One region of the Mesorhizobium sp. WSM4846 genome, then DNA from elsewhere that is predicted to be linked to it. Evidence: riboswitches for the same ligand, from Rfam matches in the RefSeq annotation. Region 1 holds a riboswitch; the other holds the start of a gene.
The links. A riboswitch is a leader RNA that binds a small molecule or an ion and turns the genes downstream of it on or off. The one in region 1 is predicted to bind cobalamin.
Positions count from the first base shown of each region.

Region 1 (3,759 bases):
CCAGCTCGTCTATGTCGACATCGGCCGCGCCGACCTGCCGCTGGTGACCAAGCTGCCAGGCAATGTCGAGGTCAAGCGCGGCGCTGCGCTGCGGTTGAATGCCGATGCCGGCGACCTGCATATTTTCGATGCCGACGGACATTCATTCACGCTCCACAAAGCGGAAGCAAAGGCAGCCTGAGAGCGGCAGCCGAACTGATGGAGTTTGGTGACCCAAAAACGAGAGCGGCGGGCAAAGCCCGCCGCTCTTGTGCGTTCCGGTCGCTGTTAGAGCGACGTGCGTCCAAGTGGACGCACAAAAGTACACTTTAACACTTTAACGCTGCGCATCGTGCTTTCCGAACATCGAACCGATTTTCGGGCCGACGCGCTAGCGGCCGAACAGGTTCCGGTCGCTGCCCTGCGGGGCGGACTTTTGTACGTCGCCCGACGAATTGAGCAGCTTGTAGACCGGCGAGCCGGTATTGCGTACCGAAGACGTCTGCGTGTTGTCGACGTTGATGGTCGCCTGCTTGTTGATGTCGGTTCCGCCAAAGTTGTCGCTACCGGCAAAAGCGCTGCCGGCAGCAATCAAAAGCGCGGCGGCGGTAAGAACGATCTGCTTCATTTTCAAAACTCCTGGATTTTCTTGGTTCCACCAGCGCGGCGGGCAAATGCCGCCGCCGCTGTTGGAACGAACTGTTAGTTGTTGCCGAACAGGTTACGGTCGCTGCCGTTGACGGGTTTCTCGTCAGCCGGAACCGGATTCTGCGCCGAAGCCGAATTCCGAATCGAAGCCGTGTACGAGTTGCTGTCGACCGCGGCGGCCGGTTGGTTGGCACCGTTCGATCCAAAGTTGTCGCTGCGGGCAAAAGCGCCGCTGGAGACGGCCACAATGGCTGCGGTGGCAAGAATGAGCTTCTTCATTTCAAATACTCCTGAGTTCCTCAGATCCCGAGCGGCGGACCGCCACTTTGCTGTTTTGGACCAGCTGTTAATTGTTGCCGAAAAGGTTGCGATCGGCGCCCTGGCCGACGGGCTGCTTTTCAGCGTGAGCCGGCGTCTGGACAGAGGCCGTATACGAGCTGTCGATCGCAGCAGTCGGCTGGTTGGCGGCGTTGGACCCATAATGGTCGCTGCCGGCAAAGGCGCTGCCGGTGATGGCCAGAGCGGCGACGGCAGCAAGAGCGATCTTTTTCATTTTAATACTCCAGTATCTTAGTCTTCCGTCCGCCTAGCGGCGTGTCTTGGGAGGATGCGCGTCATTCGGACAGCCCCGATGTGGGAAGGCCATTCGGCGGATTCCAATCACGAAGTTGTTCCGTGTGGACCAAGAATCTACACCTTGAAATTGTACCAGAGGCATCTGCTACCATGGTTTTATGGTTTGTTTTCAATATCTTATTCAAAATTACCCGTTCATGATTTGACGGATTGGCGGATCTGCGTTCACAGGGTGCTGCACGCATTGTCAACAGAAACGAACCGTTCGGTTCGATTTTAGAAGCGGCTAACAGTCACTTTTGTAAACTGTTAACCTTCCTGATCTCCGCCGCGGGTCAGATTCGATGTCACAGCAGCCGACAGTGGCCGCCGAAAAGTGGGGTTTCAGCCCTGCAGATATAAACCTGCAGGTTTCGCCGGCGGTGTCGCGCCGCATGGATACGATGTCGCTTTCATGCCGACAGTCAGCCGGCCGGCATGATTAGATCACGCCATCTCAGGTGCCGCTTGGTGACGACGAAGCGGAGAATTGGGAAGCCGGTCAGAACCCGGTGCTGCCCCCGCAACGGTGGTGGAGTTCAAGTCGCAACGGGAGACCACTGGGCCACAAGCCTGGGAAGGTGTCGCGATGAGTCCGCAAGGACACTCCAGAGCCCGGAAACCAGCCCGAGATTTTTAGACTCGACTGATCGCGGTGGGCGGTCAAGAGGTGGATGATGCATGTCGGCCCTGTCGCCGGTCTGCGGCCGATCCTCCCTCCATCACCACCAGTTCAGTCCTTACACGAGGACAGGACATGGACGCGCGCAACGACATGCTGAGGCTCTTGCACGGCCGCAGGCAAGGCTATTCGCTCGAGCAGCCCTTCTACACCGATCCAGATTTCTTCAAGCTCGACATGGAGCTGATCTGGTATCGCGACTGGCTGTTCATCGGCCACGATTGCGAGTTGCCGAAAGCTGGCAGCTATATCACCGCCCAGATCGGCGACTATCCGGTCGTGCTGGTCCGCGACCAGCAAGGCAAGGTCAATGCCTTCCACAATTCCTGCCGGCATCGCGGCAGCCGTGTCTGCAATGCCGACAAGGGCACTGCGGCGAAGCTGGTCTGCCCCTATCACCAGTGGACCTACGAGTTGGACGGCCGGCTGTTGTTTGCTCGCCAGATGGCAGACGGCTTCGACAAGAGCCAGTTCAGCCTGAAGCCGGTGGCTTGCGAAAGCGTTGGCGGCTACATCTTCATCTGCCTGGCCAACGAGCCGGTCGACTTCGCGCCGATGCGAGCCATGATCGAGCCTTACCTCCTGCCGCACCGGATGCGCGAGGCAAAAGTCGCCTTCGAATCGACCATCGTCGAGAAGGGCAACTGGAAGCTCGTCTGGGAGAACAACCGCGAGTGCTATCATTGCGCCGGCAACCATCCGGAACTCTGCAAGACATTCCCGGAAGCGCCGACGGTGACCGGGGTGCAGGGCGCCGACAGCGATCCGGAGATGCTCGCGCACTGGGCGAAATGCGAGGCGGCAGGCCTGCCGAGCAAGTTCCGCATCGATCCGGCCGGGCAGTATCGCGCCACCCGCGCGCCGCTGCTGCGCGACGCCGTCAGCTACACGATGACGGGAAGACGCGCGGTGAAGAAGAACCTTTCCGACAGCGTTTCGACCGACCGTATCGGCTCGCTGCTGCTCTATCACTATCCGACGACCTGGAACCATATCCTCGGCGATCATGCCGTCACCTTCCGCGTGCTGCCGATCAGTGCCACGGAAACGGCCGTCACCACCAAATGGCTTGTCCATAAGGACGCGGTCGAAGGCGTCGATTACGACCTCGCCGAACTCACCCATGTCTGGACCGAGACCAACGATCAGGACCGTCGCATCGTCGAGGAAAACGCCTTCGGCATCCTGTCGCCGGCCTATGAGCCCGGCCCCTATTCGGAACTGCATGAGGGCGGCGTCATCCAGTTCGTCGAATGGTACGCCTCCTTCATCGGGCCGCGCCTTGCCGAGGTCGGGCGGCCGGCGCTGCGCAGCGTCGCCTGAACGAGATCAAGGGGATGAATGCGATGACGGACCTTGGCCTCTACCGCCATCTCGACGAGATGGCGCCCTGGAACGACAGGCTCCAAGTGCTGGAAGTCATCAGCGTCAGCGACGAGGCGCCTGAGGTGAAGACCTTCACCTTCCGCTCTGACAACCAGACCTGGTTCCGCTACAGACCGGGGCAGTTCGTGACGCTGGAACTGCCGACCACCGAGGGCCCGCTGATGCGGACCTATACGCTGTCGTCCTCGCCGTCGCGGCCGTTCTCGATCGCGGTGACGGTGAAGGCGCAGGCCGGCAGCCTCGGCACCCGCTGGATGTTCGACAATCTGAAACCCGGCGTTCACGTGAAGGCCTATGGGCCGGCGGGCGACTTTTCGCTGCACAGCCATCCAGCGGCCAAGTATCTGTTCATTTCGGCCGGCTCCGGCGTGACGCCGATGATGTCGATGCTGCGCTGGCTGAACGATTGCGCGCCATGGACAGATGTCGGCTTCGTCAACTGCGCGCGA
Region 1 is NZ_JBVVPZ010000003.1:98,444-102,202, forward strand. It holds gene AC0L15_RS04415 (ABC transporter ATP-binding protein) at 1-181, shown strand, start outside; gene AC0L15_RS04420 (DUF680 domain-containing protein) at 371-607, opposite strand; gene AC0L15_RS04425 (DUF680 domain-containing protein) at 682-906, opposite strand; gene AC0L15_RS04430 (DUF680 domain-containing protein) at 974-1,180, opposite strand; cobalamin riboswitch at 1,685-1,887, shown strand; gene AC0L15_RS04435 (aromatic ring-hydroxylating oxygenase subunit alpha) at 2,000-3,247, shown strand; gene AC0L15_RS04440 (FAD-binding oxidoreductase) at 3,271-3,759, shown strand, end outside.

Region 2 (3,759 bases), on a different contig from region 1:
CCGTCCTTGAGCTTTTCGATCTCCGGCCGAAAGGCATCATCAAGGCGCTTGATCTCCTACGGCCGATTTACCGCAAGACCGCGACATACGGACACTTCGGCCGCGAAGAGCCGGAGTTCACCTGGGAAAAGACGGACAGAGCCGACGACCTGTTGCGTGAGGCAGGACCGGCAGCTGCGTGATGCGCCGGTATTGGATGCGTCGGCATAGGGCGACCATTTCACATTCGCCAAAAACAGGCCGGCCCCGGCGTGGCGAGAAGCTGGCTTGGGTTTTTGGCGGAGACATGATTGATGCCGAACTATGACGTGCTTTGTATCGGTAATGCCATTGTCGACATCATCGCCCAGTGCGACGAGGCATTCCTTGAGACGAACGGCATCATCAAGGGCGCGATGAATTTGATCGATACGAGGCGCGCCGAGCTGCTCTACAGCCGCATGGGCCCGGCCATCGAAGCCTCCGGCGGCAGCGCCGGCAACACGGCGGCGGGCGTCGCCAGCTTCGGCGGCCGCGCCGCCTTCTTCGGCAAGGTCTCGAACGACACGCTCGGCGAAATCTACGCCCATGACATGCACGCGCAGGGCGTCGCCTTCGACACCAGGCCGCTCAAAGGCGAACCGCCAACGGCGCGCTCGATGATCTTCGTCACGCCGGACGGCGAGCGCTCGACGAACACCTATCTCGGCGCTTGCGTCGAGCTCGGTCCTGAGGATGTCGAAGCGGACAAGGCGTCTGGCGCCGCCGTCACCTATTTCGAGGGATATCTGTGGGACCCGCCGCGCGCCAAGGAAGCGTTCCGGCAGACGGCGAAGCTCGCCCATGCAGCCGGGCGCGAAGTGTCGATGACATTGTCGGATTCGTTCTGCGTCGACCGCTACCGCGACGAATTCCTCGACCTGATGCGTTCGGGCACGGTCGATATCGTCTTTGCCAACAGCCACGAGATCAAGTCGCTCTACCAGACGGCGTTGTTCGACGAGGCGCTGGCGCAGATCCGCAAGGATTGCCGCATCGCCGCCGTGACCCGCTCGGAAAAAGGTTCGGTGATCGTGCGCGGCGACGAGACCGTGGTGATCAAGGCGATCGCCATCAAGGAACTGGTCGACACGACGGGTGCCGGCGATCTCTATGCCGCCGGCTTCCTGCATGGCTACACGCAAAGCCGCGACCTGCAGACCTGCGGCGACCTTGGCTCCCTGGCGGCCGGACTGGTGATCCAGCAGATCGGCCCCAGGCCGCGGCAGAATCTGCGCCGCGAGGCTGAGCAGGCGGGATTGTTGTAGGGCGGTGTTTCAGCGAGGTGCTGCCAGCGCCCTTTGTGAGGCTGTCCAGACAAGCGCGTACACATTGAAATGTCGCGTGCCCGTCCGTGAAGGATGGCGGTTTTCTCCAAATTTCAATTTTGCAGGCTCAGGAACGTTGTCGCACTTCGGCCAGTACTGCCGCCGATCATGATGGCCAAAACGTGTTTTTGACGAAGTCGTTTTTGAGCCGGGATCGTGTCACCGGCAGATTGCCCGAGCGGCGAGGCACAAGCCCGGAGAGTGGCGCAAACGGCTCAGCTCTACCGCGACCTGCGACTTGAGAACACGCCGCAAACGAACAATTTCACATAAAGACATAAACATTTCTTTATACGGCATTGACAACAAAGCGGGCCGCTGCGATTGTCTGGGTGTCGTGGTTCTCCGCAAGGCGTTGCCGTAGCGGAGCTAAGAGGGAAGCCGGTGCAATGCCGGCGCTGCCCCCCGCAACTGTAAGCGGCGAGCCAAACCCACCAATGTCACTAGGGCGAACTGCCCCGGGAAGACGGGGCAGAGGCTGTGACCCGCGAGCCAGGAGACCTGCCACGGCCAACAACGTCCACGGGCGGGGTGTCTGGTGGCCGCGGCAGCTCGGCGTTGATGCCGGCCTGCTAGCGCCTTCCTTGTCCCCGCCCCAACCATCGGGGTATGGAATGAATGTCTCCCAGCAAGTTCCCATAGCAACGCTTGGCGTGCCGCGTATCGGTCGCCGGCGAGAACTGAAATTCGCGCTCGAAAGCTACTGGTCCGGAAAATCGTCTGCTGCCAACCTAGTGTCGATGGCCAAGGCACTGCGTGCCGCCAGCTGGAGCGAGCAGCACGACCGCGGCGTGTCGAAAATCCCGTCGAACGATTTCTCACTGTATGACCATGTGCTCGACACCGCAGCAATGGTCGGCGCCGTGCCAGCTCGTTACGGCTGGACGGGCGGCGAGGTCCCGCTTGACATCTACTTCGCGATAGCGCGCGGGACGCAAGGCGATACTGCGGGTTGTGGACACGCCAGTCACGGGCATGCAGTTCAGGGGCAGCGCGTAACCGCGATGGAAATGACCAAATGGTTCGACACTAACTACCACTACATGTGCCGGAGCTGGGCGACGATCAGACATTCGCCCTCTCGTCGGCGAAACCAGTCGATCACTTTCTGGAGGCAAAAGAGCTCGGCATCCATACACGCCCGGTCATCCTTGGACCGGTGACCTTCCTCAAGCTGGCGAAGTCTCCCGACCAGGGCTTCAATCCCATAGCGCTCCTACCGCGCCTGCTACCCGTCTACGAGCAACTCCTGCAGAGGCTGGATCTCTCGGGGGCCGACTGGGTGCAGATTGATGAGCCGGCCCTTGTGCTCGATCTTAACCCGAACGAACGAGCTGCCTTCGAATTCGCCTATGGGCAGCTGTCGAAAGCCGCGCCCAAGTTGAAAATTATGCTGGCTACCTATTTCGGGCCGCTGGGAAACAATCTCGAGACCGCGCTTTCGCTGCGCCTGGCGGGCCTGCATCTCGACCTCGTGCGCGCTCCCGAGCAGTTGGAGACGGTTGGTCGGCTCGCACCGAAGGATCTGGTGCTCTCACTTGGCCTGATCGACGGCCGCAACGTCTGGCGCGCGAACCTGGCTGCCATTCTCGACCGCATCAAGCCGGTCGTTGCCGGGTGGCCGCTGGATCGCGTCGAGATTGCGCCTTCCTGCTCGATGCTTCATGTGCCGATGGACCTGCGGATGGAGACCGCGCTCGATGTAGACCTCCGTTCGTGGCTGGCATTCGCCGCCCAGAAGACTGAAGAGCTGCTCGTGCTGGCCCAAGCCTTGTCCGAAGGCAGGGAGGCCGTAGCAGGCGCGCTGAAGGGTTCTGAAGAGGCGGCCGCCGCGCGCGCAATGTCTGCAAAGGTCCATGATCCGCTCGTCCACGGGCGCGTTAGCAGCATTGACAGCGTCATGAAGCAACGAAAGAGCGCATTTGCCAAGCGCTCGAGAATCCAGGCCGACACGCTCGGCCTGCCGCCGTTCCCCACGACGACCATCGGGTCCTTCCCGCAGACGCCCGAGGTGCGCAGGGCGCGCTCCGCCCATGCGAAGGGCCGGCTGAGCTATATCGACTACCAGGCCTTCCTGAAGAAGGAGACCGAGGCGGCGGTCCGTTGGCAGGAGGAGATCGGGTTGGACGTGCTGGTACATGGCGAGTTTGAACGCAACGACATGGTGCAGCATTTCGGCGAGCAGCTGTCCGGCCTCGCCTTCACCCAGCATGGCTGGGTGCAAAGTTACGGCTCCCGGCTCGTGCGCCCTCCCATCATCTTCGGCGACGTATCGCGGCCCAATCCGATGACGGTTCTCTGGTGGCAATTTGCCCAGTCGCTGACGAAAAAGCCAATGAAGGGCATGCTCACAGGCCCAGTGACGATTCTTAACTGGTCTTTTGTTCGCGACGACGTACCCCGCGCCGAGGCC
Region 2 is NZ_JBVVPZ010000034.1:68,579-72,337, reverse strand. It holds gene metK (methionine adenosyltransferase) at 1-182, shown strand, start outside; gene AC0L15_RS24305 (adenosine kinase) at 294-1,286, shown strand; cobalamin riboswitch at 1,668-1,869, shown strand; partial or broken gene metE (5-methyltetrahydropteroyltriglutamate--homocysteine S-methyltransferase) at 1,961-3,759, shown strand, end outside.
Region 2: it holds a riboswitch for cobalamin, as region 1 does, so the genes downstream of both, metE (5-methyltetrahydropteroyltriglutamate--homocysteine S-methyltransferase) here and AC0L15_RS04435 (aromatic ring-hydroxylating oxygenase subunit alpha) in region 1, are expected to answer to the same signal.